4 regions of the Peribacillus sp. NPDC096622 genome follow, and region 1 is predicted to be linked to each of the others. Evidence: a T-box and tRNA genes for the amino acid it is inferred to sense, from the RefSeq annotation. Region 1 holds a T-box; the other regions hold tRNA genes.
The links. A T-box is a leader RNA that pairs with one kind of tRNA and senses whether it is charged. The one in region 1 lies ahead of argS (arginine--tRNA ligase), so its partner is inferred to be a tRNA-Arg.
Positions count from the first base shown of each region.

Region 2: it has a tRNA-Arg gene. The T-box ahead of argS (arginine--tRNA ligase) is inferred to sense a tRNA for this amino acid. The anticodon was not compared.
Region 3: it has a tRNA-Arg gene. The T-box ahead of argS (arginine--tRNA ligase) is inferred to sense a tRNA for this amino acid. The anticodon was not compared.
Region 4: it has a tRNA-Arg gene. The T-box ahead of argS (arginine--tRNA ligase) is inferred to sense a tRNA for this amino acid. The anticodon was not compared.

Region 1 is NZ_JBIWES010000025.1:303-8,492, reverse strand. Features, by position in the region: gene ACIQYG_RS24505 (NADH-dependent flavin oxidoreductase) at 26-1,159, shown strand; gene ACIQYG_RS24500 (DMT family transporter) at 1,203-2,099, shown strand; gene ACIQYG_RS24495 (LysM peptidoglycan-binding domain-containing protein) at 2,130-3,539, opposite strand; gene ACIQYG_RS24490 (DinB family protein) at 3,809-4,318, shown strand; gene desA (Delta(5) desaturase DesA) at 4,521-5,552, shown strand; gene ACIQYG_RS24480 (response regulator) at 5,645-6,190, shown strand; T-box leader at 6,258-6,476, shown strand; gene argS (arginine--tRNA ligase) at 6,517-8,190, shown strand.
Region 2 is NZ_JBIWES010000002.1:115,407-123,596, forward strand. Features, by position in the region: gene ACIQYG_RS03930 (DNA topoisomerase III) at 1-1,119, shown strand, start outside; gene ACIQYG_RS03935 (hypothetical protein) at 1,322-1,486, opposite strand; tRNA gene ACIQYG_RS03940 (tRNA-Arg) at 1,947-2,020, opposite strand; gene ACIQYG_RS03945 (hypothetical protein) at 2,207-2,425, shown strand; partial or broken gene ACIQYG_RS03950 (polysaccharide deacetylase family protein) at 2,358-3,045, shown strand; cobalamin riboswitch at 3,133-3,307, shown strand; gene ACIQYG_RS03955 (ABC transporter substrate-binding protein) at 3,485-4,450, shown strand; gene ACIQYG_RS03960 (FecCD family ABC transporter permease) at 4,413-5,468, shown strand; partial or broken gene ACIQYG_RS26930 (heme ABC transporter ATP-binding protein) at 5,475-6,224, shown strand; gene ACIQYG_RS26935 (adenosylcobinamide amidohydrolase) at 6,312-6,947, shown strand; gene cbiB (adenosylcobinamide-phosphate synthase CbiB) at 6,944-7,909, shown strand; gene cobD (threonine-phosphate decarboxylase CobD) at 7,884-8,190, shown strand, end outside.
Region 3 is NZ_JBIWES010000001.1:410,817-419,006, forward strand. Features, by position in the region: gene ACIQYG_RS01910 (YidH family protein) at 1-315, opposite strand, end outside; gene ACIQYG_RS01915 (hypothetical protein) at 358-531, opposite strand; gene ACIQYG_RS01920 (2TM domain-containing protein) at 714-992, opposite strand; gene ACIQYG_RS01925 (GIY-YIG nuclease family protein) at 1,139-1,495, opposite strand; gene ACIQYG_RS01930 (DUF2087 domain-containing protein) at 1,514-2,269, opposite strand; gene ACIQYG_RS01935 (hypothetical protein) at 2,473-2,796, shown strand; gene ACIQYG_RS01940 (hypothetical protein) at 2,887-3,087, opposite strand; tRNA gene ACIQYG_RS01945 (tRNA-Arg) at 3,306-3,379, opposite strand; gene ACIQYG_RS01950 (metallophosphoesterase) at 3,553-4,065, opposite strand; gene ACIQYG_RS01955 (XTP/dITP diphosphatase) at 4,068-4,679, opposite strand; partial or broken gene ACIQYG_RS01960 (Ger(x)C family spore germination protein) at 4,855-6,013, opposite strand; gene ACIQYG_RS01965 (GerMN domain-containing protein) at 6,105-7,184, opposite strand; gene ACIQYG_RS01970 (dihydrofolate reductase family protein) at 7,551-7,727, opposite strand; gene racE (glutamate racemase) at 7,753-8,190, opposite strand, start outside.
Region 4 is NZ_JBIWES010000002.1:346,824-355,013, forward strand. Features, by position in the region: gene trxB (thioredoxin-disulfide reductase) at 1-108, shown strand, start outside; gene ACIQYG_RS05040 (NUDIX hydrolase) at 651-1,109, shown strand; gene rapZ (RNase adapter RapZ) at 1,155-2,054, shown strand; gene ACIQYG_RS05050 (gluconeogenesis factor YvcK family protein) at 2,044-3,030, shown strand; gene whiA (DNA-binding protein WhiA) at 3,098-4,051, shown strand; gene ACIQYG_RS05060 (HPr family phosphocarrier protein) at 4,072-4,329, shown strand; gene clpP (ATP-dependent Clp endopeptidase proteolytic subunit ClpP) at 4,422-5,030, opposite strand; tRNA gene ACIQYG_RS05070 (tRNA-Arg) at 5,319-5,390, shown strand; gene rpoN (RNA polymerase factor sigma-54) at 5,708-7,048, shown strand; gene ACIQYG_RS05080 (glutaredoxin family protein) at 7,064-7,306, shown strand; gene ACIQYG_RS05085 (sugar-binding transcriptional regulator) at 7,446-8,190, shown strand, end outside.

The sequences.
Region 1 (8,190 bases):
TAAAATACGAATGGGTGATGGGAAAATGATGAAACGAAAATATGGGCAAATTTTTTCACCGTACACGCTTTCTAATGGAACGGTTCTTAAAAACAGGATTGTAGTTGCCCCGATGACCACTTATTCAGGTCAAGAGGATGGCTTGGTTTCTGATGAGGAATTAGCTTACTATAAAAGAAGGGCAGATGGACCTGGCATGTTCATTACTGCCGCTGCCGCCATTTCGCCTGTTGCTACAAGCTTTCCCAGGCAAATGAAAGTATTTGATGAACAAAGCATCGCTGGACTTACAGAGCTTTCAAAAACAATCAAATCAAAAGGTGCAAAAGCCATTCTCCAGCTTCATCATGGCGGAAGCGAGAGTCTTCCAAGCTGTACAGGAGGAGAAAAAATGGTTAGTCCGAGCGGGGTCATTGCTAGCGTTTATACAGAAATGGGCGGGGAGTACATTCCAAGGTCAATGAGCCACACTGAGATTCTATCCACTATTCAAGACTTTGGAAGAGCCACCCGCCATGCCATTCGTTCAGGATTCGACGGCGTGGAAATCCATGGAGCGAATGGATATCTCATTCAGCAGTTTTTCTCACCCCACTCTAACAGACGGAGAGATCATTGGGGAGGGAGTTTGGAGAATAGAATGCATTTTCCACTTGCCGTCATTGCGGAGGTGAAGCGGATCCGTGATCTATACGCAGACAAGGAATTCATTATTGGGTATCGCTTCTCCCCCGAAGAACCGGAAGAAGGCGGATTGAAAATGGAGGATACAGCTGCATTGGTAGATAAATTGGCAACCCAAGGGCTTTCCTATTTACATCTTTCTGTTAAAAATGTCTGGTCCATGCCTAGAAGCGGATTGAACAGGGGATTGACAAGGACCGAAATTCTCCGTGATATCATCGCTGGCAGGACCAGCTTCATATCACTAGGATCGATTCATACTCCAGAGGAAGCAAATGCTGTGCTTGAGAAAAATATACCGCTTTTCGGATTGGGAAGGGAATTACTGATGGAACCTGACTGGGCCGCCAAAATAAAGGAAGGCAGGGAAGATGAGATCATGACAACCTTGCCGCGCGATAGCAGGTGTAAATTAAGTATTCCGGATCGAATGTGGGCGAATATCATTACTCGTGACGGCATGCCCGAGAAATGATAGTATTAATGTAAAAAATGGAAATTTAATGAGGGGAAATTAAATGAATAAAATAGCACTTCTTCAACTGTCTTTAGCCATGACAATCTTCGGTTCTGTCGGTTTCTTTTCGGAACTATCAGGACTTCCTGCATTGGAATTGGTTTTTGTTCGCTGCATTTGTGCTGCCTTATTCTTATGTGCAGCCTGGATGATTACAGGACATTTCAAGAACGAAATATGGAATGGTAGAGAGGTAATGCTCATCATTTTCTGCGCGGTGGCGAACTTGTTAAACTGGATATTCCTCTTTAAATCTTTTGAGCTGATATCGGTGACAATCGCCATTTCGCTTTATCATTTAGCGCCGATCATTGTACTCATTATAGGGAGCTTCATCTTTAGGGAGAAAATGAATGTATTCTCCATCTTGGCCATTTCCCTTTGCTTCATTGGCACATTACTCATTATGGGAACAGATGGATTTCGATCATCATCCCCTGAATGGGAAGGCATCATGTATGGAATCATTGCTGCATTTTTCTATGCGGCAACCATGCTTTTAGGAAAGAGCATTGCAAAGACCAGTGTATATGCGACTACATTTCTGCAAATGTTCATTGGATTTTTAGTACTGATTCCTTTTGTCGATTTTTCCGTATATACAACCTTAAAATCTTCCGAATGGTTTTATACGGTGCTTACCGGCATCATCCATACAGGCGTCGTGTATTTGCTGTTTTTTAATAGTATTCGCCATTTGCCTACAAATGTAGTATCTTTCATGATTTTTGTCGATCCGGCAGTTGCCATCCTTTTGGATATTCTGCTTTCAGGATTTAAACCGGACGGCATTCAAATTCTGGGCATTTCCTTGATATTTATTGGGGTGGTCTATTCACTTAAGACGACTGGACCGACCGAAAATGATGTCATACAGAAAAGGCCGCACACAATGTGAGGCCTTTTTCCTTTATGATTTTTTCATTAACTATTGATTAAAATGATAGACATCCCAAATGTCAGGGGTTTCCGATCCAATGTACCAAGCAGCTGCACCGCCTAGATGATTTTGTTTTACCAGGTCAATACGGAGCTTCATCGATTTTTTATCCTCTATCCAAATTTGATGCTTTTTCCCTTTGGAAGTATACTCCACGTAATTTTGTTGAGTCTTTTTATCCCATACCTTTTTAAGTTTTTGAGTTGAAATGATTTTGTTGACCTCAGCCATGGTACGGTCATGACTTTTCACTTTTTTGGTCGACAAATCGGTCACCCATTCCCTCGTATAAAATGGTACAGCCAATATGATCTTATGGGCAGGTACTTCTTTCATTAAAAGCTTGGTTCCTTCATTGATCCAAGGTAACGAGGAAACGGACCCGGCTACCGGGCTCCCTCCCCAATGCTCGTCATAACCCATTATGATTATATAGTCCGCTATTTTGCCAAGTGCTTTCCTATCTAGACTTTTTGACCAAAAAGGGTCGTCATTTTCTCGGGTGACATCCACAGACACTTTAATTCCATGCGGTTTTAGTGCCTTTTTTAGTTCGCCTATGAAAAGTACAAAGTCCTTCTTATTTTTTGGATCGATGTTTTCGAAATCTACATTTATTCCATCACTTTTCGTTTTAACAAGTGAATCGCGTAAAGCTGAAACTAATTTCTGGCGTTTTTTTGTATTGCCTAGTACAGAACCAGTTAAAACGGGATCAAATTTATTCCCGATAAGCTGCCAAACTTGTTTTCCTTGTTTATGGGCAGATTGGACGTATTTTGTATCTACAGAAACGGAAACGTAATTACCGGTATCCGTCAACGTGTAAGAACGGGGAGATACTACATTTAAATTGGGTTGTTTAATTTGCTGGGTATAGCTTTCTTTCGATCCATTATGCTTCCAGCCCATGACGATACGGTTTTGCGCCTTTTTTTGAAGCTGGGATTTCTTTATCCATCCCTTTTTTCCGCCAAGCAATTGAACCTGGTAGTAATAATCCGGAACCTTCAATTTTTGGCCAACTTTAAGGGTAACCGTATGTAAGTTATTTAATTTCGTCAAATCACTTGTTGTTACCTTGTATTTAGTAGAAATCTTCCATAATGTATCTCCTGATACAACCTTATGGATCTTATATTTCTGGGGAATCTTCAGGTTTTGGCCAACAGTTATTTCGGAAGAAGTTAATTTATTCACTTTTTGCAGCTCGCTTACTGAAACATCATATTGATTTGCCACTTTCCATAATGTGTTTCCAGACTTCACTTTATGAATGATAGGACCCGCAGAATCTCCGACGGAAGAAGAAATGATGGGAAACTCCTCGCCCTTCTTCAAGGTCTTTAATAGAGTAGAACCTAATTTGGGAGAACCAAAAACTTTCGTATTGTCCACTTTAACAGAACCTATAGATTGGGTTTTACTTGATGAATAACCACTGGTTGGAAAGAGACACATACAAAGAAGGCTTAACATAATAAAACATCCAAAGAATTTTTTCACAATGATTTTAATTCCCCTTTGTAAAATTTAACTTTACTAGTTTACTATGGAGAATAGCCATAAAATAGAGGTACATTGTGGAAAGGCATTTCTAACCTTCGTGTGGGACGAATTATTCCGTATGAAGGGCAATTGATTCGTAAGTAAAGGGGAGAGTTCAAATGTCACATTTTGCATTACAGTTTTATGATTTTAACATATGGGCAAATAATCAGATTTTCAACCGTTTAAAAGAGCTTCCAAAGGATGTTTACCATCAAGAAGTTCAAAGTGTGTTTTCATCGATATCGAGTGTGATGGCCCATGTGTATCTTTCCGATCTGGGGTGGGTGGAGGTTTTTTCCGGTAAAAGCCTGAAACATGCATTGGAGCTGGCTGAACAACTGAAGGAACAAACAGAGTCAAAGGAATTAGAGGAAATGGAGGCCATGTTTTTTGAGTTGTCCGAGCGGTACAAATCGCTGCTTGGCGAAAAAGAAAATATAGATAAGCCTCTTATGATTGAGAATCCAGCTGGCGGCCTAATGAAAACAAGTGCAGCCGAATTGGTGCCGCATGTCGTGAATCATGGAACATATCACCGCGGCAATATCACGGCCATGTTGCGCCAAATGGGTTATGCCTCTACTTCGACGGATTATGGCCTTTATTTATTTTTAAAAGGAGAGTAACGGGATTGCATTTGCTTACTGATGGAATTATATGTGAACAGGTTAACCGGTTCTAACTGGTTGGCCTTTTTTACGTTTGTCACTGGAAATGACTTGTACATGACATTTGTCATCTTCTAGTCATGACACCTGGTACTAATAAAATCAAGTTGGTTTCTTTATACTATGAATAACGACAAATAAAAGGAAGTGCAATTGAAATATGACCATGCAAAATACGAAATCCTTGAGAAAACAAATTGCTCCTTTTGAACAATCAACGACAAAGCAAAGTATATGGCAGATCATCAATACCTTGGGGCCGTTCATCATTTTATGGTACCTAGCATATATAAGTCTTTCCGTTTCTTATTGGTTAGCTTTAATCCCTGCCGTGTTTGCTGCTGGATTCTTGACGAGAATATTCATCATTTTTCATGATTGTACGCATCATTCATTTTTCAAAGACCGCCGTGCGAATCGAATAGTCGGGACGATCATGGGTGTTTTGACTTTATTCCCGTTTGATCAATGGGGACATGAGCATTCTGTGCATCACGCAACAAGCGGTAATCTGGATAAGCGGGGTACAGGGGATATTTGGACCCTTACGGTGGATGAGTATTTGGCTGCACCGCTTAAACTTCGTTTTGCCTATCGTTTTTATCGCAATCCATTGGTCATGTTTGGTCTGGGACCAATTTATGTTTTCCTTCTTAAAAACAGATTTAACCGTAAAGGTGCTAGAAAGAAGGAAAAAATGAATACGTATTTGACCAATGCATTAATCGTCGCTTTAGTGGCATTGCTTTGCCTGGCAGTAGGCTGGCAGTCTTTCCTTCTGGTACAAGGTTCCATTTTCATGATTTCTGGTTCAGTCGGCATTTGGCTGTTTTACGTCCAGCACACATTTGAGGACTCTTATTTTGAAGAAAATGAGGAGTGGGAATATGTGTTGGCAGCAGTGGAAGGAAGTTCTTTTTATAAGCTTCCGAAATTGATGCAGTTCCTTACAGGTAATATCGGTTACCATCATGTTCACCATTTAAGTCCAAGGGTGCCTAACTATAAATTGGAAATGGCGCACAATAATACGCAGCCTTTAGAGAACGTTCCAACGATTACTCTTGCGACAAGCTTGCGCTCACTCCGTTTCCGTTTATGGGATGAGGAATCCAAGAATTTTGTCAGTTTCAAGGACATAAAATATTTAACGAAAAAAAGTGTTCCCGCTCAAGTGAAATCTGAACTGTAACGTTCATGTATCATTCCAGACTCCCTTAATAATCCTCGGATTTGGGGAGTCTTTGCTTCATATAAGGAACTCGATAAAGGAGAGAACTTAAAATGATTCGAATTGTCATTGCAGAGAATCAGCAAATGCTGTTAGAGGCAATAAGTTCTCTACTCAATCTTGAAGAAGATCTAGAAATTGTCGGGCAAGCCAGTAATGGAGAAGAAGCGATGGCTCTTGTACACCAATTACAGCCTGATGTATGTATCATGGATATGGAGATGCCTGTAATGAGCGGACTTGAGGCAGCAGAAGCATTAAGGTCATTTGAGTGTAAAGTGGTCATTTTAACGACATTTCGAAGGAATGGTTATTTTCAACTCGCATTAAAGGCTAATGTAAGTGGTTATTTATTGAAGGATAGCCCGGGTGAAGAGTTAGCCTGTTCGATTCGCGGCATAATGGATGGCAAGCGAATATACTCCCCAGAACTTATTGATGGGTCTTCCAGCCATAATGGCCGGGAAATGGGAGTGTTAGGGCTGTTGGCCGATGGTCAATCCAAAATTGAACCGTCCAATCAGAAAGGCGACACAATAGGGACAGTAAGGAAATATTTTTCCAACATCAAGGATAAAATGAAGTTACCGGCTGGTTAAGATTTGTTTCTTAAATCCTGTTGACACGTTTTTTTAAATTGTGTACGATGGATTAAATTATAATATTGAAAATTCTGTGATGAAGAGAGTAGTTCATTTGGAAATGGAAAGCGAGTTAGGGATGGTGGGAGCCTAATGCAGGACGGATGAATGAAGCGCACTTTGGAGAAATTTCTTGAAACGTTTAGTAGGGAATATCGGGGAGTCACCTCGTTAACAATGGAAAGTGGCCGCAATTTGTGGCAACTAGAGTGGTACCACGGGAATTCATGCTCTCGTCTCTTATTTAGAGGCGGGGGCTTTTTTGTTTAGGAGGGAAAATGTCGATGAATAAACCAATTGCAGAATTGATTTCAACTGCTTTGAACAATGAAATGCCAGCAAGTGAAATAGAAAAATTAATGGAAAAGCCAAAATTGATGGAGTTAGGCGATGTCGCCTTTCCGTGCTTTACTCTTGCGAAAAAATTCAAAAAATCGCCTCAGGTGATTGCCTCGGAAATAGCCCAACAATTAAACAGTACGTTGATCCAAGAAGTGAACGTAGTGGGAGGTTATCTGAATATCTTCGTCAATCAACAGATGGTGACGGAAAACGTGCTGCAAACGATATTAAGGGAAAAGGATCAGTATGGTTCGATACAGACTGGACAGGGAAATGTCGTGATTGATTATTCCTCCCCGAATATTGCCAAACCTTTTTCCATGGGGCACTTACGTTCAACGGTCATAGGGAATGCACTGGCCAACATTGCCGAAAAAAATGGCTACAATGCCGTGCGTATCAATCATTTAGGAGATTGGGGCACGCAATTCGGTAAGTTGATTGTCGCGTATAAGCTGTGGGGCGACAAAGAGGCAATCGAAGCTTCGCCGATTCAGGAATTATTGAAAATATATGTGAAGTTCCATGAAAGAGCTGAAACGGATGAATCGTTGAATGAACAAGCACGCGCAAGCTTCAAGTCGCTTGAAGATGGCGACGAGGAAGCATTGGCATTGTGGAAATGGTTCAGGGATGCGTCTTTAAAAGAATTCGAGACGATTTATGATTTATTGGGCATCCGTTTTGATTCCTATGCCGGCGAAGCGTTTTACAATGACAAAATGGATGCTGTTGTCGGGGAACTAAAAGAAAAAGGACTGCTTGCCTTATCCGAAGGTGCCTATGTCGTGCAATTGGAAGATATGCCGCCTTGTTTGATTACGAAAACGGATGGTGCGACACTTTATGCCACACGTGATTTAGCTGCAGCACTGTATCGTAAAAAACAGTATGAGGCAAAGAAAACATTTTATGTGGTCGGAAACGAACAATCGCTGCACTTTAAACAACTCTTCAACGTCATTGAGAAAATGGGGTATGAGTGGTCAAAAGACTTACAGCACGTGGCATTTGGCATGATGCTAAAAGACGGTAAGAAAATGTCGACACGTAAAGGGAAAGTCGTGCTGCTTGCGGATGTATTGGCAGAGGCGATCGAAACTGCGAAGCGCAATATTGAAGAAAAAAATCAAGCGCTTGAAGAGAAAGATTTGGTTGCAAGACAGGTTGGTGTCGGAGCGGTAATCTTTAATGATTTAAAAAATAACCGCATGAACGATATTGATTTTTCATTAGAGCAAATGATGAATTTTGAGGGAGAAACGGGCCCATATGTACAATACACATTTGCGCGAATTTCCTCATTGCTTGAAAAAGGTGATTTTAAAGAGCAGGCCATCCATTTTGACGCTTTAGGGGAATATGCGTGGCCAGTCATCCAGCTGCTTGAGCAATACCCGATCATTGTCCAAAAATCATTTGAACAAGCCGATCCATCCCAAATCGCGAAATTCAGCTTGCATGTATCGCGTGCATTCAATAAGTATTATGCACATTCGAAAATCTTAGTTGAAGATGAATGGAAACAAATGAAGCTCTCATTCGCTTTTTCCGTAGCGATTGTATTGAAGGATGCGCTAAGTTTATTGGGAATTTCAGCACCGAATAAAATGTAA
Region 2 (8,190 bases), on a different contig from region 1:
GATGATAGCAAGGTTTCTGATCACCATGCAATCATCCCCACTGAGCAAACGCCGCTGCCGGGAAAACTGAGCGACAAAGAATCGAAAATCTATGATTTGGTCGTTAAAAGGTTCCTTGCTGTATTGATGCCGCCTTTTGAATACGAACAAACGACCATCACCGCAAAAATGGGACAGGAGACGTTCATGGCAAAAGGGAAGGTCGTCCTGAAGTCAGGTTGGAAGGAAGTTTATGATCACCAATTCGATGAGGAAGAAGCTAAAGATGGCCTAGCTGAGCAGCTGCTTCCGAACGTTCAAAAAGGTGACAGTTTAACCGTTTCGGCTGTGAAACAAACAGAGGGTGAAACGAAACCGCCGGAACCATTCAATGAAGGGTCGCTTCTTTCGGCAATGGAGAATCCTGCCCGTTTCATGGCAGGGGAAAGCAAAGAGCTCATCAAGACTCTTGGTGAAACTGGCGGGATTGGAACGGTTGCAACACGTGCGGATGTTATAGAAAAACTGTTCAATAGCTTCCTGATCGAGAAGAGAGGAAAGGGCCTTCATGTTACCTCGAAAGGAAAACAACTTCTTCAATTGGCACCTGAAGACTTGCGTTCTCCAGCTTTAACAGCTCAATGGGAGCAAAAGTTAACTGCGATAGCAAAAGGAAAGCTGCCAAAACAGGCTTTCATCGGTGATATGCGCTCCTACGCCAAAAATATCGTCCATGAAATCAAAAATAGTGATCAAAAATTCAAGCATGATAACGTGTCAGGAACGAAATGTCCTGATTGCGGCAAGCTGATGCTTGAAGTGAATAGTAAAAAGGGAAAAATGCTTGTCTGCCAAGATCGTGAATGCGGCCATAAAAAAAGTGTTTCACGTGTAACAAATGCCAGATGCCCGCAATGTCATAAAAAGATGGAAATGCGCGGTCAAGGTGAAGCACAGACATTCACCTGTAAATGCGGTTTTCACGAAAAACTTTCTTCTTACAATAAACGAAGAGGGCAGAATAAAAATCAAAAAGTATCCAAAAATGAAGTATCCAATTATATGAAAAAGCAAAATAAAGAAGAGCCGATCAATACTGCATTGGCAGATGCCTTGGCGAAACTGAAATTCGATAAATAAAAGAAAAGCGCCCTTCACCTTTAACTCCATGGTGAAGGGCGCTTTTTTATGGGGTTATATGCATGGAACAGGTCTGGGCAAAGTCCTTGCCGGCAGGAACGTCTTTCCTGACAATAAGGTTGCCGCTTGATGAAGTCTAACAAGGCGGCAGAAAGGGATGGAGCGAGCGCTCCATCCCTTTCCCCATATATCGATGCTTCAGTTAAATTTCATTCAGTACGGTGCCATGTAATTCATATTCAAGTGTTTTGTCAGTGTGTGTGTGTTTATCCGAATCTACTCGTATGAGCGTACTGAATGGCTTTTGATCACCCGGACTGAAAATTGCTTCATCATTCTCTTGATTCCATAGGCTGTAAATACTCATGATCGTATCCTCCTTTGGATGAGAAGACTAGTAATTCCCATATTTGATTATCATCCAACTCTTCAATTGACTCTAACGCTGATCACCGGGACTAAACACCGCTGCGTCATTCTCTTTGTTCCATTGGCTTCTGATTGTACTCATCATGCACTATCATCTCCTTTGGTGAGAATGTCTTACAGTATTTGTATACCCGGATGGGACAAGTTAAAACATATATTTTTAAAAAAGACAGGATTATATCCTGAAATCCAGTATTTTTGGTATATATCAAAAAACGTAATAATTCAAACTTCTTATTACTATAACATGCATTGTATTATTCGGATTTTTTGATAGCTACATGGCTTGATAAATCAGTGGTTACTTTGTCCATAAAATAACTTGTTCTTATATTAACAGAAAAAAACCCTGCTACAACACGGAAGAACCGCATTATAACAGGGCTTATAAACTTTAGCGTCCCAGATAGGAATCGAACCTACGACCTACAGCTTAGGAGGCTGTCGCTCTATCCTGCTGAGCTACTGGGACATATATAAAAGTCGACGACTTATTTATTATATTTCTTATAGGCAAACTTTTCAAGCTAATAGCACATACTTATGAAAAAAAAAATCCTCAAAATGTTTAGCAGGCCGCTAAGTTCCCGAGTTTCCCTTTTCTTCATTAAATGGAATGCTTTATTATCCACTAGTTTAAAATCAGGAGAATGGATGGTTGCATTGTGGGGATTTGATTTTACCTGGATGTTCAAAAGGGATTTTAGAGGGGCTAGGCACAAAGACGGCTGCACTGATTGCTGAAGATGACATTGAAGTGGCCGAAGCAGCTGTGGATGTGACCGGGCAAGATCCGAGGGCCAAATCTTACGGGAGACTGGGTAACGGGCGAGTCCCCGGTCCAGCTCCCGATATTGATGTATCACAGTATTTCTGAAGGTAATGGCCTTCGGGTTCCAAGGGAGGAATTCCGATCACAGATGGCTTGGCTTCGGGAGAATGGTTACTATACATTATCCCCTGAAGAAGCATTCCTCTTCTTAACCGGGAATCGGATACCAAGTGAGAAGTGTGTCTGGCTTACTTTTGATGATGGCTATTCAGATAACTACACGGAGGCTTTCCCGATATTAAAAGAAAATGATATGAAAGCAAATGTCTTCATGATCGGGAAGTCCGTTGATAAAGGTCATCACCTGACTGAAAATCAAATGTTGGAGATGAGCAAGGCTGGGATTTCGATCGAAAGCCATACCATCAACCATTTGGAACTGAACCGCATGACGGCAGAGCAGCAAGAAGCGGAAATGGTTCAGTCGAAGGAGTTATTCAACCATATCCCCGACCAGGACACGACAGTGCTTTCCTATCCGGTTGCCCTGTATAACGAAGAGAGTCTCAGGCTGTCAGAAGAAGCTGATACAAGATGGCAGTCACTACCGAACCTGGGGGGCTTCAAGGGACCAAGGGATGCGTGCCCTGCATCGAGTTCGGATTTCACCCGGGTTATCAGTCGAAGGGTTTGCGTCACTGATTGAAAATGCTTCAAAGCATTGAAGGTGGAAGGGTCATTTCGTATTCGTTCAGAAAAATCATATAATAATCGATTCTTACATGGTGTATAATGAAGGCAGTGAAAATTATATACATATGAACGATTTTGGTGTCTTAATGACTTAAAAGGGAAGTTGGTGAAATGCCAGCGCGGTCCCGCCACTGTATATGGGAGCTGACGGCTGTGTACCACTGTATGAGATATGGGAAGGTACCGTTGACGATGACCATGAGCCAGGAGACCTGCCAGAATTCGTACACCTGTAACCTACGCGGATGGGAAGGTGTGTGGCAGACCCTAAGAAAGAGTCCGTATTGATTATTGTTGCCATGCAAGCATCTTCCGTTAACGGGAGGTGCTTTTCGTTTTGGGGCATCTTTCAGGATTGCGTTTTCTTTATTAGGTGGAAGAAATTAAATGAAAAGATTGTGGGGAATGAAAATGAAGAAGATTTTTGGTCTGATATTGTTGATGTTGCTTGTTGCAGGCATGGTGGTCGGCTGCAGTGGCGCTGCTGATGAAGGAAAAGAAAAGCAGCAAACGAACCATGCTCAACACAAAGCTTTCCCGATTACGATTAAAGATGCAACTGGGGAAAAAGTAACGATAGAACAAAAGCCGAAGAAAATCGTTTCGTTGATACCAAGTAATACGGAAGTGGTCTTTGCACTTGGTTTGGGAAAAAAGGTCGTTGGTGTTTCCGACAATGATAACTACCCGGAAGAAACGAAAGAAATTGAAAAAGTTGGCGGAATGGAAATGAACACGGAGCTGATTGTCTCGATGAAGCCTGACCTTGTTCTTGCGCATGCATCAAGTGCCCATAATTCAAATGAGGGTTTACAGCAGCTTAAGGATGCTGGAATAGATGTTCTCGTAGTCAATGATGCACAAAGCTTTGACCAAGTCTATGAGTCTATTGAAATGATTGGACAGGCAACGGGAGAACATGATAAGGCAAATGAAATCGTTGCGGATATGAAAACGAAGCTCAAGGATATCCAGGAAAAAGCCAAATCCGTAAAGGAAGAGGATAGGAAGACCGTTTTAGTGGAAGTTTCGCCTTCACCGGAAATATACACACCTGGAAAAAATACTTTCATGAATGAGATGCTTCATATTATTTCAGCGGATAATGCTGCTGCTGATTTGGACGGTTGGGCAAAAATTGATGAAGAGTCGATGATTGCTGCAAATCCTGATGTCATCATTACAACGTATGGTTATTATACGAAAGATTCAGTAAGTGAAGTGACGGGCCGAAAAGGATGGCAAGACGTAAATGCTGTTAAAAATGGCCAAGTTTTTGATGTCCATTCTGACTTGGTGACCCGTTCCGGTCCGCGCTTAATAGAGGGAGTAGAGGAACTTGCCAAATCAGTCTATCCGAACCAATTTGACAACTAAATGGACGTTGGCTTATTTGATTGCGTTGTTCATTTTGTTATTCGCAATGACGATAGGCATTTCCTTTGGTTCGGTGTCAGTACCGATTCCCGTACTTTTACAAATAATCGGCAAGGAGATTTTCCACTTGCCGATTTCTGCCGATCCGGATGTGATGCTGACGAATATCGTGATGAACATCCGCTTGCCGCGTGTATTGCTTGCGGGTTTGGTTGGGGCATCACTTGCGATTGCGGGTGCGGCTTTTCAAGGACTGCTCCGGAACCCGCTCGCTGATCCTTACACATTAGGTATTTCATCAGGAGCATCGGTCGGCGCCGTATTGACAATATTCTTGAATATATCACTGCCATTCATCGGTTTATATACTCTTCCGGCATTGAGCATCTTATGCTCAGTGCTCACGATGCTCTGCGTATTGACTTTTGCAAAAAAAATGGATCGATCGATGAAAGTGGAAACGATCATTTTAACGGGAATCATTTTCAGCTCGTTTTTAAGTGCCTTCATTTCATTGATGATTGCGCTGACGGGTGATGAATTAAGACAAATCATCGGCTGGCTGATGGGAAGCGTTTCTATGCGCGGATGGAATTATATCGCAATCATTATGCCGTTTTTTATCATTGGTTCGTTGACCTTGATCATGAATACAAGTGAATTGAATGCGATGACTTTCGGGGAAGACCGGGCAAAACACTTAGGTGTGAATGTCAAGCGGCGGAAAATGTGGATCCTGATAGCCGGTTCGACATTGACAGGGGCAGCCGTTGCCGTTTCAGGGGCGATTGGTTTTGTAGGATTGGTCATTCCTCATTTAGTCCGAAAGATTTGGGGACCTGACCATAAACATTTGCTTCCGTTGTCATTATTGATAGGAAGCGGATTCTTAATATTGGCGGATTTTGTAGCACGAACGATCATAGCCCCATCGGAACTGCCGATCGGGGTGATCACCTCACTTATCGGGGCACCTGCATTTGCGCTGATTTTATTAAAGAGACGGAGAGAAGGGTAAAAACGGATGCTTGAAGTAAAAGGGTTAACAGGCGGATATCACAACAAAGCTGTTTTGGACTCTGTCTCTTTTGATGTACATAAAGGGGAATTATTCGGGATTCTTGGTCCTAATGGCAGCGGGAAAACGACGCTTTTAAGTATGCTTAGCGGGGTGCTCGATTATAAAGGCGGAAGCGTACGGATTAGCGGTAGGGATTTGAAGGATTATTCGTCAAAACAACTTGCACAGGTCATTGCCGTGCTCCCTCAACATTCCTCATTAGCTTTCTCCTATACAGTAAAAGAGACGGTCTCACTTGGGCGATATGCCCATCAATCAGGATGGTTCCATAGTTGGTCCGCAGAAGATGAATCGACTGTCCAGCGGGTAATGGAACAAACGGGAGTAGCTGATTTTCAGGATCTTCATTTTGATCGATTATCAGGAGGGGAAAGACAAAGGGTCCTGCTGGCACAGGCCCTTGCCCAAGAGCCGGAAATCCTTTTTTTGGATGAACCTACGAACCATTTGGATCTTTCCTATCAAAAAGATCTTCTTGATTTAATGAGGAAAATGGCAAAAGAGCAGAAGTTGACCGTTATTTCAATTTTTCATGATTTGAATTTGGCTGGATTATATTGTGATCGGCTTATGCTGCTTGAGAAAGGGCAGATTCAGGTTGTTGATGTACCGAATGAAGTGCTCCAACAGGAACGGATTCAGGGTGTATATCATACGACGATCGAAAAACATCCACATCCCGCCCTTCCGAAACCGCAGATGTTCATCGTTCCGGAAAAGCATGGCCATGATACTATCCCGTTGGAAATTGATGATTCTTATTTGACAGTCGGATCTGAGATGATTCAATTGAATTCTCCAATCCCGCTTAGAACGATGTCTTCCGGAGTGACGGGTTCGGGGACGGGCTGGCATAAATATTTTGTGAATAGGCACGTCCATCATGGCTATGATTGCGAGGATCATCATGTTGAAATGGCCGACTATTTAACAACTCATGGTTTTGAACCTCAGGAAACGGTAGGGATGATGACAGCTGTCTTTCTCGATACGGTTGCTTTCAAGCTATTAAGAACTGAAGATTTCTCGGTTTTTATCATTGTGACGGCGGGTGTAGGGAATGCCATCGACGCTTCATTAGCTGACCGGCATTCTTGGAGTTCCGCTCCAGGAACGATAAATACATGGATATTCGTAAATGGGCATTTGGCAGAAGAGGCATATATCCACAGCATAGTGACTGCGACCGAGGCAAAAGTAAAAGCGCTTCATGATTTGCATGTCATGGATAAGGTGACAAATACTTGTGCAACAGGAACATCGACAGACAGCATTTTGATTGCGGCAACCCAAAGAGGAGCAAAGCTTCAATATGCAGGCACCATCACTCCGTTAGGGAAGCTGATCAGTCGCGGTGTATATGATTGTACTGTGGAAGCATTGACGAATAATTGGAAACGGATTGAGGAATTATGATTTATCATCATCTTTTTGCAGTTACGCTGGCATTTTTCCTTGATTTATTAATTGGAGATCCGCCAAATTGGCCGCATCCAGTCAAATGGATAGGAACGATGATCAGCAAGTTGGATCTGGCATTCAATAAAGGGGCATATAAGAAACGGAAAGGACTCTCCATGTTGATCATCGTCTTATCGGCGGTGTTATTGATTACAGGTCTTACCGTTTATTTGGCTTATCTCATCCATCCGCTTGCAGGTATCCTTTGGGAAGCTGTTGTCATTTCCACTACGATAGCTCAGAAGGGCTTGAAGCAAGCCGGGATGGATGTTTGCCTTCCGCTTAATGAACGGGATTTTCCTGAAGCGAGGCTAAAGCTTTCCTATATCGTTGGCCGTGATACTGCTGATCTTGATGAATCCGAAATCGTCAGGGGCACCGTGGAAACCGTAGCGGAAAATACCAGTGATGGGATTACAGCACCATTATTTTGGGCAGCCATTGGGGGAGCGCCGCTCGCGATGGTGTACAGGGCGATTAATACCTGCGATTCCATGGTAGGGTACAAAAATGATAAATATGGGCAATTCGGCTGGGCTTCAGCCAAGCTTGATGATATCGTCAATTGGATTCCCAGCCGCCTTACCGGATTCTTGATGTTGCTGAGCTCGAAATCCGGCCATCATGGATTCGGTGCCAGATGGAAGATATTATTCAATGACGCAAAAAAACATCCAAGCCCGAATAGCGGGTGGTGTGAAGCGGGCGTTGCTGCCATTTTGGGAATACAGCTTGGAGGCCGGAATATGTACAAAGGAATTGTTTCCGACCGTGCGAGGATGGGAGTTCCGCTTGTTCGGTTGGAAGCAAAACATATACCAAAAACGATTACCATCATGCATCGGTCATCTTTTCTATTTCTACTGATGCTATGGCTAGGGGGGCTTATTCTTGACATTACCTTCTCATGGCTCTAATCCTCATTATCTTTATGAAGCGCTGGAAATCGATATGCCTGAATCGGTTCTCGACTTCAGTGCTAACATCAACCCATTGGGTCCGCCTTTAGGCATAAAGGAACAGTGGTCTGGATTTTTCGAAGGAATCCTTCAATACCCAGATCCGCATGCCATTGAACTGACAAAATCAATTGCAGAAAAAGAAGCACTTCCTGAGCAATCCGTTTTGATGGGGAACGGTGGTGCTGAAATCATCATGCTGGTAGCGAACGGATTAGCCAATCAAAGGGTGCTAATCG
Region 3 (8,190 bases), on a different contig from region 1:
TATGACCATAAAAACAGCGATTAGAATTACGTGCGCACTTGAAGGCTCAAACGTCCCTTCATTGATTTGCCGTTTCTTCTGAAGATAACCGATTGTCGCCAGAACGGTAATCACAAGTCCCAATGCACAAGCAAACATCCCCAGCACGATGCTGATCAAGTCAATCCGGGCATCCCGATGCACACCAATCGTAAAGTGGAGGCTTGTCGCAAGAAAACCAACTCCAACTATTGCAATCACCGTCCTTATCCACGCCAAGAAGGTGCGTTCATTAGCCAGATGCTGCTGGGCATATTTCAATTGGTTTTTCTCCATGTCATCACCTTAATCGAGCGTTTTTATCAAACGTAAAATCAGTCATCTTTTCAGGAGCGAAAAGGCCCTGAACATTGACCCGACAAACATTAGCCCTGCACCGCCGAGCAATAAATATATACATAGAGTTTTATCAATAACATTCAAAGGATAAAGCAAGGCCCCCAGCGCCATGATTGCCCCTATTCCCGTTATGGTCCATCCTATTTTTTTCATTCGCAACTCCTAAGATTAATTATTATTTAGTGAAGGTCCTCCACGGGTTTCCCCCTTTTTCATAGATAGGTCCCCCATTACTAGCTTAAACCATTTAAAAACTTACAACAAGTGAGATCCACCGATTATTTTTCCACAAAAAAAGAGCCACAAATGACTCCCTGTTTTGAACACGCCAAAATTCAGCCGTTCTTTTTATCCTTTTCCATATATTCTTTTATTTTTCTTTCTTCCCACTCAGACCCGAAGTTCCCTTGCGCAAGAATGGTAATTCCATGTATCAGAACACCAATCCCCCACCCTCCAAGGGGATAAAGGAACCACCAATAACCAGGATCCGTCAATAGGTTAATCGCAATCAACATGACATTCACCAATACATACACCATTAGATGAATGTAGAATGCCTTAAGGTTTTCAACCCTTTTTTTCGCCCGTAGATATCCATCGCCATTTTCCATCCCAGCACCTCCTAATCATTAACACTAAAATATATTACCATCCGCTTCCATAATACCTTACTTTTCATAAAGAAATAAGAAAGAAATGCATCAAAGGTAAATCGGCAGCTGGGAATCAAGGAGAATCTCTAAAGGCTACGTACAAGTCAGTTCGATTTCATTCTATTGTATCCCCGTTCTTCGTATGGCTGTATTTTTTCCAGCCACATTTCTTCAAGTTTTTTCAATTCCCGTTTAGCATCAAAAAATCCTGTTTCTTTTGGCTCCAATACCTCCAGTACCTCAAAAGAAAAAGCATCTTTCCCATATTGGTTCCACTCACCTTGCAGCACTTTATTGGTGTTTGTTCCATTTTCCAATTCAAATTGTTTCCCCTTCAACGTCTTTAAATTCCTGGTGCTTCCGATAAAGACTTTATCATTTACCGTATTTCTGATTTGGTATACACCTGCTTCAACTTTCGTTTCTTTATATAATTGCTTCAGTTCTTTTTTACGATCCATCTTTCTTGCCTCCAGTCATCATTTCTTCAGCCAATATTGGCTCCCATCAGGCTTTCTATCCAAGAATCCATATTCTATTAAATACCTTCTCAATAGGACATGATCATGATAAACGGCACCCAATATTTGATTGATTTCTTTTTCTTCGTATCTCCGCTCATTTTCAAAACGGTTCATAATTTCTTGGAGAATGATCAGCCTTTGTTTTTCCTTTGGCGGGAAAGACTTTAATTCATCCTGACTGCCTTTAGGGAAGTATTTTTTCAGCACATTCACCTTTTCATCCTCGGTAACGTTATAACGATCATCGACCATCCTTGCTTTTTGATGAAGCGGGATAAATGCCGGAGCATGTTCATCTTTACCTTTCAGAAGTTCCATCAGAGCTAAAAACAACTTAGCTTGACGCTCTTTCTCTTTCAAAACAAAACGATGGTTCCGAATGGTGGACGGACTGCCAATCCCCATTTCCTCCTGAACCTCAGCATCATTCTTCCCTTGGTAAAAAAGGCGAAGAAGGCGATTTTGATGGTCCGTGAGACCTGTAAGTTTTTTATCGAGATCAATCAAGTATTCAAAAACGGAGCTGTGCGCATGTTCAATATGAATTCGCATATACCTCTTTGCTTCATAAAGAACACCATCTTTCGGGTATACGATCCCCTTTTCAATTGCATTACCACACAACAAACAAACATATTGATTCTCACCTTCGATGTACCCTTGTTTAAGCTCATCCTGAGATGCGCCCCAAAACATTTCAGCGTCCTTCATAAAACAAACACTTCCCTATAAAGTTTACGATATAATAAACATAATATTAATTTGTTTGTATTATGTCAATATTTTTCTGATTTATTTATAATTCCGGCAAAGCATTTGATCTTGATAGTCAGAAGGGGCTTCATATCATACAGCTGTCAGGCGAATTCGACATCAATTAACTGATTCCCAAGGGACTATGGCGATATAGTATAATGAATAATAAGCGTAATTCCCCCAATAATATGCTATATAAGCGTGAAGAAGCCATAGAGGAGGATATATTATTGAAAGATGAAAACGATGCGATTGTTCCACCAATCCATAACACCGATTTACACCAGGCATTACAACATTTATCTGAACAATTCAAGGTATCACTGCCAGAATTACGCGATACGATTGAATTACTTATACAAAATACGATGCAGCTTAGTGAAGAAGATGATAAAAGTTCACCCGTCGAAGAATTAAAGACGGCTATAATCAAAAACCGTGAAACCATTAAAAAAAATCTCCAAACATTAAATAGAATTTGATATAAAAAAAGGCATCCGATTATGGATGCCTTTTTTCTGCGGAGCGAATGAGATTCCTAATATAAATCCTTCGTTAGAGCTCATTAAGTATTAGCTAGGAACAAACTTAAGTATTCCTTCCAGATAAACAATTTGTTCTTTTCGTTTGCATTCCCTCAACTTGATTCTTCCTTCTTTTTCTAATTCCTTGGCCAATCGGACCACTTCAGTTCCATCTTCGGATATTTCGACTGAGAAGAAATTGCCCCGAGTGGAAGTTTGAATGAACTTGAATAGTCTATCTTTATTCATTTAAACATCTCCTTATTTATAACAAGTTCGACATAAAAGATCATCCACCTGCGACAAATATGAAATAAACTTCTTATCGTTATACGAATATTAACGTTTAAACGATGCAAATCAAAAGGCACCTTTCTTCATTCCATTCCAAATTACTTTCGTTAACTTAAACAGTTCAAAAAGAAAAAAAGCCAAAACCTTAGAAGGTTTTGGCTTTTTTAAGTTAGTGTCCCAGGAGAGATTCGAACTCCCGACCGACGCCTTAGAAGGGCGTTGCTCTATCCAGCTGAGCTACTGAGACGTTTATGATATAAGTTGCGGTAAAACTTATGTATTACCTTAACTGTTCCCTTAGGACACTTCTTATTATAGTAGGATATCAAAAGAAAGTCAACGGTTTTTCATAAAAAGTTTTTTTCTTTTTTTATGACCCAGGAAGCGGGGAAAAACGCTTCCTGTTCATTATACATGAAGTCATTCCATTTGATAAGCATTTCTTAGCTCCTCAACGATTTTTCCTTCAAGGTCATAATAGATGATTTCAAGTTCGTCATTTCCGATATCCAAAATGGCATAGGTTTTCTCATTTCGTCCACGCGGCTGACGTATGCTTCCCGGGTTGATGAAGAGCTTGCCGTCAATCAATTCGGAGCCTGCAGCGTGAGAGTGACCAAAGCAAATAATATCCGCCCCTGTCTCTTCACTTTTATAAGCCAGGTTCATCAAGGTCATATTTATGTTATAGAGGTGTCCATGTGTAAGGAAGAAACGCTTGCCTGCGATGTTCTCCACAATGTCATTCGGATATGCCGAATCATAGTCACAATTCCCGCGAACGGCTAAGAACTCCGACATGTAAGGGTCATTTCTTTCCAACTCTGAATCACCGCAATGGATCATGGCTGCCACTTCTTGTTTATGACGGTCGGTTATCATGCTGATTTCATGAGTTAAGCCATGACTGTCACTCATTATTAGCACTTTCATCGTCACATACCTTCTTCCCTTTTTAGAAATAGATCAAGTTTTTCATCTAGAGCCCTCAATGCGTTGGCACGGTGGCTGATTTTGTTTTTTTCCTCTTTTGTTAATTCGGCGTTTGTTTTGCCCTGTTCCTCAACATAAAAGATGGGATCATATCCAAATCCATTCGTTCCTGAAGGCTGTTCCGTAATCAAGCCTTCCATCGTTCCCGATACCGTAATCGTTTCCTGGTTAGGTGACGCGAGTGCCAAGGCGCAATAAAATCTCGCCGTCCTATCCTCTTTTGGCACGCCTTCCAGTTCCCGGAGGACTTTTTCCGTGTTCGCTTCATCACTCTTTGACTCTCCAGCATAGCGCGCAGAATATACGCCCGGACGGCCCTCCAATGCATCTACAATCAATCCGGAATCATCTGCAATGACAAAGTGGCCTAGCTGATGGGCAATGGCCTCTGCCTTCAGGATCGCATTTTCTTCAAAAGTTGTGCCTGTTTCCTCAACATCCGGAGCATCCGGTACATCGAGAAGTGTTTTGACTTCATATCCTTTAGCAGAGAATAAGCTTTCAAACTCCTTGGCTTTCCCTTTATTTTTCGTTGCAATGATTACTGTCTTCATTTTTGATTTCACCCTTTTTTATTTTATCGGCGTGAGAGCTCTTTTTTGGGCTAAGAAAGAATTTGCTGTAACTCGTTATTTGTAAAAGCCGCTTCTTCTCCAGTGCCAAACGGACGAATTCAGCTCTGCCATTCATGATAAACAACGGCCGCTGAATTTTCCAGTTAGTTTAAGTCTAACACAACTCCCGCTTTTGCAATAACCCCGAAAATTGTAGTCTGACGTTTGTAATTTTCACTATGTTCAATGTGAATATCTTTATGTCATTTATTGAAGTTTTATCAAAGGAATTAATCATTTCATTATCCCACTTATTGACATGGTATCTGTATGCCTTTTCACTTATGTTAAAAAGGTCTGTATTGATTTTCTCCAATGTCTCCAATGTCTTCAAAATATCTACCTTAATTTTCATTTCTATTTTTTTCAATTTTATTCATGTCCAAGTTATCTATATTTAGTTTCAATATACCATTTGCACTAACTTCTAAATCATATAAGGGTCTCTTATCTTGTTCCAATACAATGATTTTTGTTTTAGGTTTCAATATTTCAATACTTATTTTTTGTTTTTTCAGGGGAAAAAAAATCATTGTCGCCTTTTTTTCAACCCATTTTAAACCTATTAAATCTTGTTTACTTACGAACCCTTTGTACTGTTGCTTTGATAAAACATACCCACCATTTAACGATGGTATCTTTTTTTCTTTCCCGGCCTCTGAGTAATGATGCTCATTTATGACTATTGAAGGAATTAATATGGAACCCACCGGTTGATAAAATTTCGAAACAAGTTCACTGAATTTTAATGGGGGAATGAAATAGTTTTCATTTGTAACGGTCTCTGGCCTTTGAAGAATCGAGAATAGGTTAGGAAGATTATAGAAACTTTCACTGTCAAAAACCTTTTTAATATCCTCGTTTGTAACAAATAACCATGAATTGTACCGCAATAAAGGCTCTTTTCCTACATACTCAATGAACTCCTTCATTTTCTTATTGATTACATCCTTACTTAAAATGAAGGAGTTAACATGTCCGATATAAAGAGGTAATGCTGCATTTTGTTCTAATTCACTATATGCTTCTTCTATACTTTCCCCTTTAGCTTCTCCAATAAGAGCAGAAGCTTTTTGTTGTAAGGAAGGGGCCCATTCTTGTTTTGCTATATCCGTAAAATTCAACGCTTGAAAGTATAAGATAAATTCACCCTTTTTATAATCAATCCCCAAGGCAGATTCATATGTTTGTGCTTGAATTTCCTTCATTCCCCAGCATCCAGTCGTCAAAAAGAGTTGACATCCAATAACTATAACTGCAATTAACTTTCTCATTTGTTTGAATTTATTTTCGATTTATAGTATGGGTATTAAAAAAAATAAGAGGCAGCTGCAGGCTGCCTCATTGTGCTATTCCTATATATATTTAAAAACTGCCTGTGTTGACTTTCTCTGGGCGGACCACTGGTTCGGATAATTTCTTGCCTTCTTCATTAAGAACATCTGCGCTGCCCTGCACTTGCACTTCAACGCTTTCAATTCCCTTCTGTTCCGTTAAGGAAAGGACCAAGGCATCAAGGACTTCTTGTGATACCTTTTTCTCTTTAAAGCTTCCAAGGATATTTTCGTTAAAATTCAGGCTGACCTTACCTTCTGCCACTTTAGGCTCGTCAAGTAAAGCTACATCACTCATGAACCCTGTTTGCAAGTTGGAACCCGAAGGACTCTTCGTTAATTCCTGAATGACGGCTGTAACATTATCAGACACCGTTTCGCTGATCCTGCGCGTCACCGGAACATAATAGGTGTACTCCTCGTCACCGCCTACATAATAAACGGTCAGTGCTTTGGTATTGGAAATGTCGACTACGTCACTCGTATCGATATTGATTCCTGACGACCTTGAGATATTTTCATCTATCGGTGTGCCATTGACCGGCATTTCGGAAATATCTTCCCCATTGATTCTCATTTGAATTTTTTCGACCGAGTCGAATTGTGTCAGAGTCCATGTAATGGCTTGAAGGATTTTAAGTTCATCCTCTTTCTGATAGTTTTTGAACTCCGGCGAAAAGTCCGCCACAGCCACTCCGTCTTTAATGTTCACGCTTATTTGGGTATCGGCAGGAATGACCGCCCTGAATCCATTTGGAAGTTTATCCGTGACTGGTCCGTTATTGACAAGGTAATCAAGGGCCTGTTTAGCGACAGCTTCCGATTTAGGAAGTTCCAATGTCTGTGGAACCACATACCCGCTTTTATCAATTAAATATAACTCCGTCTTCACTGTTTTCGATTCTACAGCGCCTTCTTCTCCATCAGTCGCTGGCTTTTCTTCACCATTCGTTTCTGTTTCTTTTAATGAAGATTCATCCTCGACTAATGAAACATCCTTTGGCGGATCAATTTCCTTTTTCTCTTCACCGCCAAATAATCCGCAGCCCGAAAGCCAAAAAGAAGATGCCAGAATGGTCACAGCCATTGTTACTTTTGATTTATTGGACATAAAATCACTCCTAGGACAGTTTGTACTCCTATTTATACGAGCCCTAGGGGAAAATAGACCAATTATTTTTTTCTCTCTGATAATGGAGCTGAGCAATTTGCCCGTACTGCTGCATCTTAGCTTCATTGGGATATCGGGACTTCCTGATTGGAACAATCGAATTCCGTCCCCCAGTATAATCGGAAGGGATGGACAGGATCATTTCATACACCTGCATTCCCCTCATGAAATCACTCACAAATTCTGCACCACCGACAAGCCAGATTCGTTCACAAACTCCACATATCCTTCTTTCCCTTTCCCGCTTCTTGAAAAGACATAGCAGGCTTTATCTTGATAGGGAAGTTCTTCTGCCAAAGTATGAATCTATTGATATGTCTTATTTCCCATGATTACCGTATCGATACTATTATAGACCGTATCCAATGTCCCTTCCCCTTCTGTCTCTTCAAGCCAATCAATGCTTCCATCCTCTCTAGCAATATATCCATCAGGCTTGTAGCTATATGCATAACAATATGCTTTTTCATTTTTTCCCCTCATAAAAAAAGACTTCCAAATGGAAGCCTTATAAGTGATCGATTTTAATTGTTTCGATGTCATCGACATGAATACCGAGCCAGCTCGACGCGATGGAACCAAACATATCTCTTGAACCGGTTGTATAAAAATGATGAACTGGACGGAGCTTGCTTTTGTTGATTAATTTATAGTAATCCAAAATGACACTTGCCTCACGGGCCGTCTCCTCCCCAGAGGAAATGACTTGTACTTCATCCCCCATATAGGAAGAGATTACAGGCCCCAGCAGTGGATAATGGGTACAGCCAAGGATCAGTGTATCGATCTTCGTTTTCTTCAACGGGTTCAAGGTTTGTGCCACGACCCTATTGACGATTCCCCCTTGAAACTCCCCGCTTTCTACGATTGGGACAAATTTCGGGCATGCTAAACTATCTACTTTCACATCGGAATTGATGGAGGCAAGTGCATCGTCATAAGCTTT
Region 4 (8,190 bases), on a different contig from region 1:
AAAACATTGCGCCAAATCGTTACAGCTACAGGCGATGGCAGTATTGCCGCTCAATCAGCTCAGCATTTTGTTGAGGAACTTCAGGAAAAATTGCAGCCAAAGGCTTGATATCACAAGAATATACAATCGTAATTCCGTTTTAACGATGTTGTAACACGCGTGAAATAATGATTGGGTATAGTATGGGTAGAAGTTGACCCCCTTTAATTATAAACGTTTAAGGACACAGATTAAGTTTCTGTGTCTTTTTTTTGGTTTTCATGCTTTGAGACTATATCTTTAGTTCCAATTTTTAGGATGTTACCGAGCGGTTTTTAATGTGAAGTAAGTCGTTCCTTTGCATTTAGGCAGCGAAAGTGGAGAAGAATAGGAGTTAAGCAGGATAAAGGCTTACTTTATGTGGCTCCTTGCAAATGAAGATTACCCCAATGCAGGAAGTTTACTTTATTGTTAGCTCATTTTAAAAATAGTATAATGATAAGATATACTAAACATATATTATCTTTCATAATGGTAATAATATGAAAAATACAACTTGTTTGAACTATTAAATGGATATCTAGCGGCGGTTTAAGGATATAAACTGAATCTCTTCAAAATGGGGGGTGAAGGTTTTTTATAGTCGAGCAGAGCCAATCGAGGTGAAGAACGTGCAACGTGTCACAAACTGTGTATTGATCAGAGATAATCAAATCCTCTTATTGAAAAAGCCTAGACGCGGATGGTGGGTAGCTCCAGGCGGCAAGATGGAACCTGGGGAATCTGTACGCGATGCTTGTATTAGGGAATATCGCGAAGAAACGGGCGTTTATTTAAAAAACCCTTCAATCAAAGGGATTTTCACCTTCATCATGAAGGACGGGGATAAAGTTTTATCAGAATGGATGATGTTCACTTTCTTTGCAACGGATTCCGATGGTGTAAATGTCGATGTTTGTGAAGAAGGGGAACTTAGCTGGCATCCGGTAGAAGATGTTAAAAAGCTGATGATGGCTGAAGGTGATTTTCACATCCTGGATTATATGGTTCATGGAAGTGGGATCATCTATGGAACATTTACTTATACACCTGAGTTTAAGCTGCTTTCTTACCGTTTGGATCCAGGTTAATTATTAGATATAAAAAAGATTGCTATACATGGGGGCGGAGAAACTATGAGTACAGGGCAGATGAGTGAAACGCAATTGGTCATCATTACCGGAATGTCCGGAGCAGGTAAGACAGTGGCGGTTCAAAGTTTTGAAGACCTCGGCTTTTTTTGCGTCGATAATTTGCCGCCCACGCTATTGCCAAAGTTTTTGGAGTTAATGAAGGACTCCGGGAATAAGATGAATAAAGTGGCTCTTGTCATGGATTTAAGGGGAAGGGAATTTTTTGATTCCTTATTTCTTGCACTCGATAATTTAACGGATACAGCTGCAGTATCACCAAGAATCCTTTTTCTTGAAGCTGATGATGATTCCTTGGTACGCAGATATAAGGAAACGAGAAGGACCCACCCACTTGCTCCATTAGGCAGGCCATTGGAAGGCATTAAAATGGAACGGGAACTTTTGGACGAATTGAAGGGAAGGGCCCAGTTGATCTTTAATACTTCCCAACTGAAACCACGCGAATTGAGGGAGAAAATCGCTTCGGAGTTTTCTGCCGATAAAAGTGTCGGTTTTACAGTCAATGTCATGTCGTTCGGGTTCAAGCATGGTTTGCCCATAGATGCCGACCTTGTGTTTGATGTACGGTTCCTGCCAAATCCATATTATATTGACCATATGAGGCCAAGGACTGGCTTGGAACAGGAAGTGTCGAGTTACGTTTTAAAATGGAGTGAGACGCAAAAATTCTTGGAAAAAGTGACCGATCTGCTCGCTTTCATGCTTCCATATTATAAACGTGAAGGGAAAGCACAGCTTGTTGTTGCGATTGGGTGTACAGGTGGTCAGCACCGTTCTGTAGCATTGACGGAGTATATTTCCAACCACTTTAAGAAGGATTACAGGGTTCAAGTATCACATCGCGATATCGAAAAAAGTAAGGGGAAAGCAGATGTTAGATAAAAAGAAACAACCTAAGGTTGTGATCATCGGAGGGGGAACCGGCCTTCCTGTTTTGTTGAGAGGGTTAAAGAAGCATCCGGTGGATATAACGGCAATCGTGACGGTAGCTGATGATGGTGGCAGTTCAGGCCGCCTTCGCGAGGATATGGATATTCCCGCTCCGGGTGATATTCGTAACGTGCTGGCTGCGTTATCGGATGTAGAGCCCCTTGTTGAACAAATGTTTCAACATCGCTTTCAGAGTAAAAATGAGTTGTCCGGGCATTCGCTGGGGAATTTGATACTGGCGGCAATGACTTCGTTGACCGGGGATTTCGTCCATGCGATCCAGGAAATGAGTAAATTTCTTAATGTCCGCGGTAAAGTGCTTCCGGCTGCCAACCAAAGTGTGGTTCTCCATGCAGAGATGGATGACGGAACGATCGTTACAGGAGAATCCAAGATTCCTTTCTCAGGAAAGAAAATAAAAAAAGTATTTCTGTCTCCTCATCATATAAAGCCGCTTAGTGAAACTCTCCAGGAAATCAAGCAGGCAGATCTTATAGTCATAGGTCCAGGAAGCCTATATACTAGCATTCTGCCTAACTTACTTGTCCCTGGTTTAGGAGAAGAGGTTGCCCGTTCCAAGGCGAAGAAGGTGTACATTTGCAATTTGATGACACAAGCCGGCGAGACTCTGGATTATAGCGCGAGTGATCATATAAAAGCGATATATGACCATATGGGGAATGCATATATTGACAGGATACTCGTTAATAATGAGGAAATACCAACCGAGATTCAGCAACGCTATCAAGCTGAATATGCCAAACCGGTCATGTATGATGTGGAAAGTTTAAAAATGATGGGTCTTGAAATCATACAAGAACGCATTTTCAGCTATGAAGGGAATGTAATACGCCATGACACGAAAAAAGTGGCGGATTTGCTTTATAATATGCTTGTAAATGAAACAAAAAGCCACATAGTACCGTAGATATAAACGGGGGCGGTTTTTTGATTGATAAAAATAGATTACCTGCGTTCGATTGGGGGTGAAATGGATGTCTTTTGCTTCAGAAACAAAAAAAGAGCTTACTACATTAGAGGGAAAGGATTGCTGCGGTAAAGCGGAATTGTGTGCGCTTATCCGGATGAACGGATCCCTTTCATTTTCTAATCGGAAGCTTGTTGTGGATATTCAAACTGAGAATGCTGCGATAGCCAGAAGGATTTATACGCTGCTGAAAAAAAGTTATGAGGTCCAGGTCGAGCTATTGGTCCGTAAAAAGATGAAGCTTAAAAAGAACAATGTATATATTGTCAGGATGTCATCCGGAGGGCAGCGGGTTTTAACCGATTTGGAAATTTTAGGCGATGGCTTTGAAATTCTCCATGATATATCCGATACTATTGTTGGGAAGAAATGCTGTAAGCGTTCTTACCTTAGAGGTGCATTTCTTGCGGGGGGGTCGGTAAACAATCCGGAAACGTCCTCCTATCACCTTGAGATTTTCTCACTGTATAAAGAGCACAATGATGCCCTTTGTGAGCTAATGAATAAGTTTGGCTTGAAGGCCAAGACGCTTGAGCGCAAGAAAGGGTACATCATTTATTTGAAAGAAGCCGAAAAGATTGCCGAGTTTTTAAGTATAGTTGGCGCCCATTCAGCTTTATTAAGGTTCGAGGATGTACGGATTGTCCGTGATATGCGTAATTCAGTGAATCGGCTTGTGAATTGTGAAACAGCCAATTTGAACAAAACGATCGGTGCATCATTGCGCCAGGTTGAAAATATCCATTATATCGAGGATACGGTAGGACTAAGCATTTTACCGGATAAGCTTCGGGAAATTGCGGAGCTTAGGATAGCGTTTCAGGATATAACCTTAAAGGAACTTGGGGAAATGGTATCCGGGGGAACCATCAGTAAGTCCGGGATTAATCACCGATTGCGAAAGATTGATGAAATAGCTGACAGGCTCCGTGGGGGAGAGGCTATTGCTGCGAAAAAATAAAGCTAACAGGGGAGATCAAGATGGTGGAAAAACAAGTTGAGGTAAAATTGAAAACGGGTTTGCAAGCTCGGCCGGCGGCTCTTTTTGTACAAGAAGCTAACCGCTTTCATTCAGATGTTTTTCTTGAAAAAGAAGGAAAGAAAGTGAATGCAAAAAGTATAATGGGGTTAATGAGCCTTGCCATCAGTTCTGGCGTGTCCGTGAAGTTAATCGTTGAGGGACGCGATGAAAAAGAAGCGTTAGAGGCATTGGAAGAGTTCGTTCAGCAAGAGGGTTAAAAAAGGGGATGCCTAAAAGTGCATCTTTTCTTTTATAGTAAAAAAGGCTCCGGAAATCGCTTAAGGCGATCTCCGGAGCCTTTTGTTCATGATTATTTAGAGTCTTTTTTATCATCAAGGATGCTGCGCGTGATGACTTTGTCAATCAAGCCATATTCAAGAGCTCTTTCGGAAGTCATGAAGTTATCACGTTCCGTATCTCTTTGAAGGACTTCAATAGGTTGTCCAGTACGCTCTGCCAAGATTTGGTTCAGCTTATCTTTCAAGTGAAGGATACGGCGGGCAGCAATTTCAATTTCCGTAGCTTGACCTTGAGCTCCTCCAAGTGGCTGGTGAATCATGACTTCACTGTTTGGCAACGCATAACGTTTGCCTTTTTCGCCAGCGGCCAATAGGAAAGCACCCATGGAAGCGGCCATACCGATGCAAACTGTCGATACATTAGGTTTGATATATTGCATAGTATCGTAAATGGCCATACCGGAAGTGATGCTTCCGCCAGGGCTGTTGATGTATAGAGTGATATCTTTTTCGGGATTTTCCGCTTCTAAAAATAGTAATTGAGCAACAATGGAGTTGGAAACATTATCGTCAATTGCACTTCCTAGCATAATGATCCGGTCTTTTAATAAACGGGAGTAAATATCGTAGGCACGCTCCCCACGACTTGTTTGTTCGATAACTGTAGGAATTAAATTCATGTTCATTTCCTCCTTCGATTAAGAGAATCATTTAAATTCTTTATGTATGTATGATACACTTTTTGGTCAATTTAGGTCAAACAAAACAAACCCTATTATGGATAATTTGTTCGACAATTTTCTGGCAAAGCTCCTTCCTGATAGATTATTTTATATATTATGCCGCACAGGGATGAATTTCCACATTACCCATAATACCCAAATGATAAAGTTTTAAACCTGATAACCCTTGCAAAGGAGGGGATTCTATCATATAATGAAGTCTGTTGAAAAAATATTTTCTATTACGCCCTCGTAGTGCAACGGATAGAACGCAAGCCTCCGAAGCTTGAAATGCAGGTTCGATTCCTGCCGAGGGCATTACCAATCTTCTGCTTAATAAAGCGGGGGATTTTTTATTGGTCATTTTTAGGAAAGTCTCTAAGATTTTTGGTGAATTTGCTCGTTTTCCGTAATATTCCATCGAATCCTGTAATGTCGGCCCTGTCTTGAAAATATTCGCCCACACTATTGAAAAATGGTGATTTTTCAATAAAAGTAGTTGTTAAATTTGCATTTCTAACATATAGTATTTAAAACAAATAAACTATTCAGAAAAAAATCGTAAGCGTTTTCATGGGTTTTTGTGTAGAATTTTCTCCTGATAATGTAAAATGGAGTGGGGGAGGGATGAATCGATGAGTATGAATATGAAAGCAGGACTTTTTCAACAGCAAACATTAAAGATGGCAATGACCCAGGAGCTTATGCAAGCTATTACATTGCTGCAATACTCCTCGCAGGAGCTATCGGCTTTTTTAGAAAATAAAATGGTGGAGAATCCATTACTGTCCATAGATCAGCCAACATCTTCTTTATTTCAGCCAACTTTTGACCGGGGGAAAAAGGGTAAACGGACTCTTAAAAATACGTATGATGCCAACTATTGGATTGAACAGATCAGTGAAGATACTATATCGCTTGAACAGCATATCATGTCCCAGGTGAATCACCAGCATTTTTCCGGGGAGCGGCAGAAGGCAATGCTGCTATTAATTCATAACCTTGATGAAAACGGTTACTTAAGGACTCAGCTGGATGATATATGCATCCCAGGCATATCTCCGGCCATTTTGGAAGAGAGTCTCTCGATTTTACAGGAACTCGAGCCGCATGGAATTGGAGCGAGGAACCTTCAAGAGTGCCTTTTGCTTCAGGTGAAAGCAGAAGGGGAGAATCTGCTGGCAGAATCGATCATAGAAAACCATTTCCTCGATTTTGCTGAAAAGCGCTGGAAAGACCTAAGTAAGAAAATCGGTGTTACACTGAAGGAGATTCAAGAAGTCTTTGATTATGTCCAGACGTTGAACCCGCGACCGGCTTCACTCTTTTTTCAGGAAAAACCTTCTTATATAGTGCCGGATGTGGTCGTGGAAGTTCGGGATGGCATGCTGCTTGTCGGGAATTATGATGGTAACACACCCAATCTTAATGTGGATAAAGGGTATTTAAACCGAATGAAGAGCCATAAGGATCAGGGAGTTCAGCGGTTTATCCAGGATAAGTGGCAGGAATACCAATGGATCTCCAGAGGAATCCAACAGAGAAAAGAAACTATATTGAAGGTTATGCAGTGCATCGTCGAAAAACAGCCTGCGTGCTTTCATCATGGCCTGAACTATTTAAAGCCGATGACGATGAAAGAAATCGCAGACGAACTTGGTATACATGAGTCCACGGTAAGCCGGGCGGTTAAGGGGAAATACGTACAGACACCATTTGGCACGATAGAGATGCGGATATTTTTCACTACTTCTTTACAGTCGGTTGGCCTTGATGAGGATATGTCGGGCATGCAAGCAAAAAAGAGCCTGCAGGCAGCCATCAATGGGGAAAATAAACAAAAGCCGCTCTCGGATCAAGACCTGGTAGAACGGCTGAAAGAGGAGCATGGAATTATCCTGGCACGCCGAACCGTTGCCAAGTACAGGGAACAATTAGGGATCCCTTCTTCATCTAAACGAAAAAGATATGATTGAAAAGGATGAGTGGTTTTGGAATCGAATGCGTTTGTTTTATATAGTAGGGATAAATGCCCTTTATGCGATAAAGCCAAGCAGGTACTTGAAGAAGTGAAACTGGAGTCAGGCATAGGCTATAAGGAAATCGATATCCATACCGATGATGATTTGCTTGAGAAATTCGGGCTGATGATTCCAGTCGTAGAATGGAAAGATGATGTCGTTCAATTCGGAAATGTTGATAAATCAGCTCTAAATAGGCTTTTGGAAAAATAATTTTTCAAATCATTTGAAGAAACATTCCGTTCCTGCTAGAATAAAATATGTAGCAGGAATATTTTTTTGTTTTAAGTGGGACACAAAATGACTACGTGGGACGTTAAATGTCCAACTTAACTTTTTAGGAGTTTTAAATATGCGTACATTACTCGAGGTACAAAGAAAATTATTACCCGATTTCCTTTTGGTTATGCAAAAAAGATATGATATCCTGCGTTATATCAAAATGATGCAGCCGGTTGGAAGGCGCAGTCTGTCCGTGAGCCTTAATTTGACAGAGCGGACGCTTAGAGGCGAGGTTGATTTTCTGAAAAGTCAGAACCTGGTTAACATCTTCAGCTCTGGCATGACGCTGACTGATGAAGGGATCGAAATCCTGGATAAGTTAGAAGGAATAATGCGTGAAGTAATGGGTATAGACATAATGGAACGGCAATTGCAGGATTTGTTACAAGTGGATGAAGTCATTATTGTCTCAGGAAATTGTGATGAAACCCCATGGGTGAAAAAAGAATTGGGTAAAGCTTGTGCAAACCGTATGAAACGAGAATGGAACTCAAAGAATATCATTGCGGTTACTGGCGGATCGACAATGGCCGAAGTGGCTAATTCGTTGTCACCTGATGAGGCGTCGAAGAAATTGACATTTGTCCCAGCCCGCGGGGGAATTGGTGAAGCAGTGCAGAATCAGGCCAATACGATTGTCGAAAAAATGGCACAGAAGGCACAAGCCTCATACAGAGTGTTATATGTACCCGATCAATTAAGCGGTGAGGTTTATGCATCATTTCAGAAGGAACCTGCAATTAAAGAAGTGATTTCCCAAATCAAGTCTGCCGATATGATCATTCATGGAATCGGTGATGCCATGGCGATGGCAG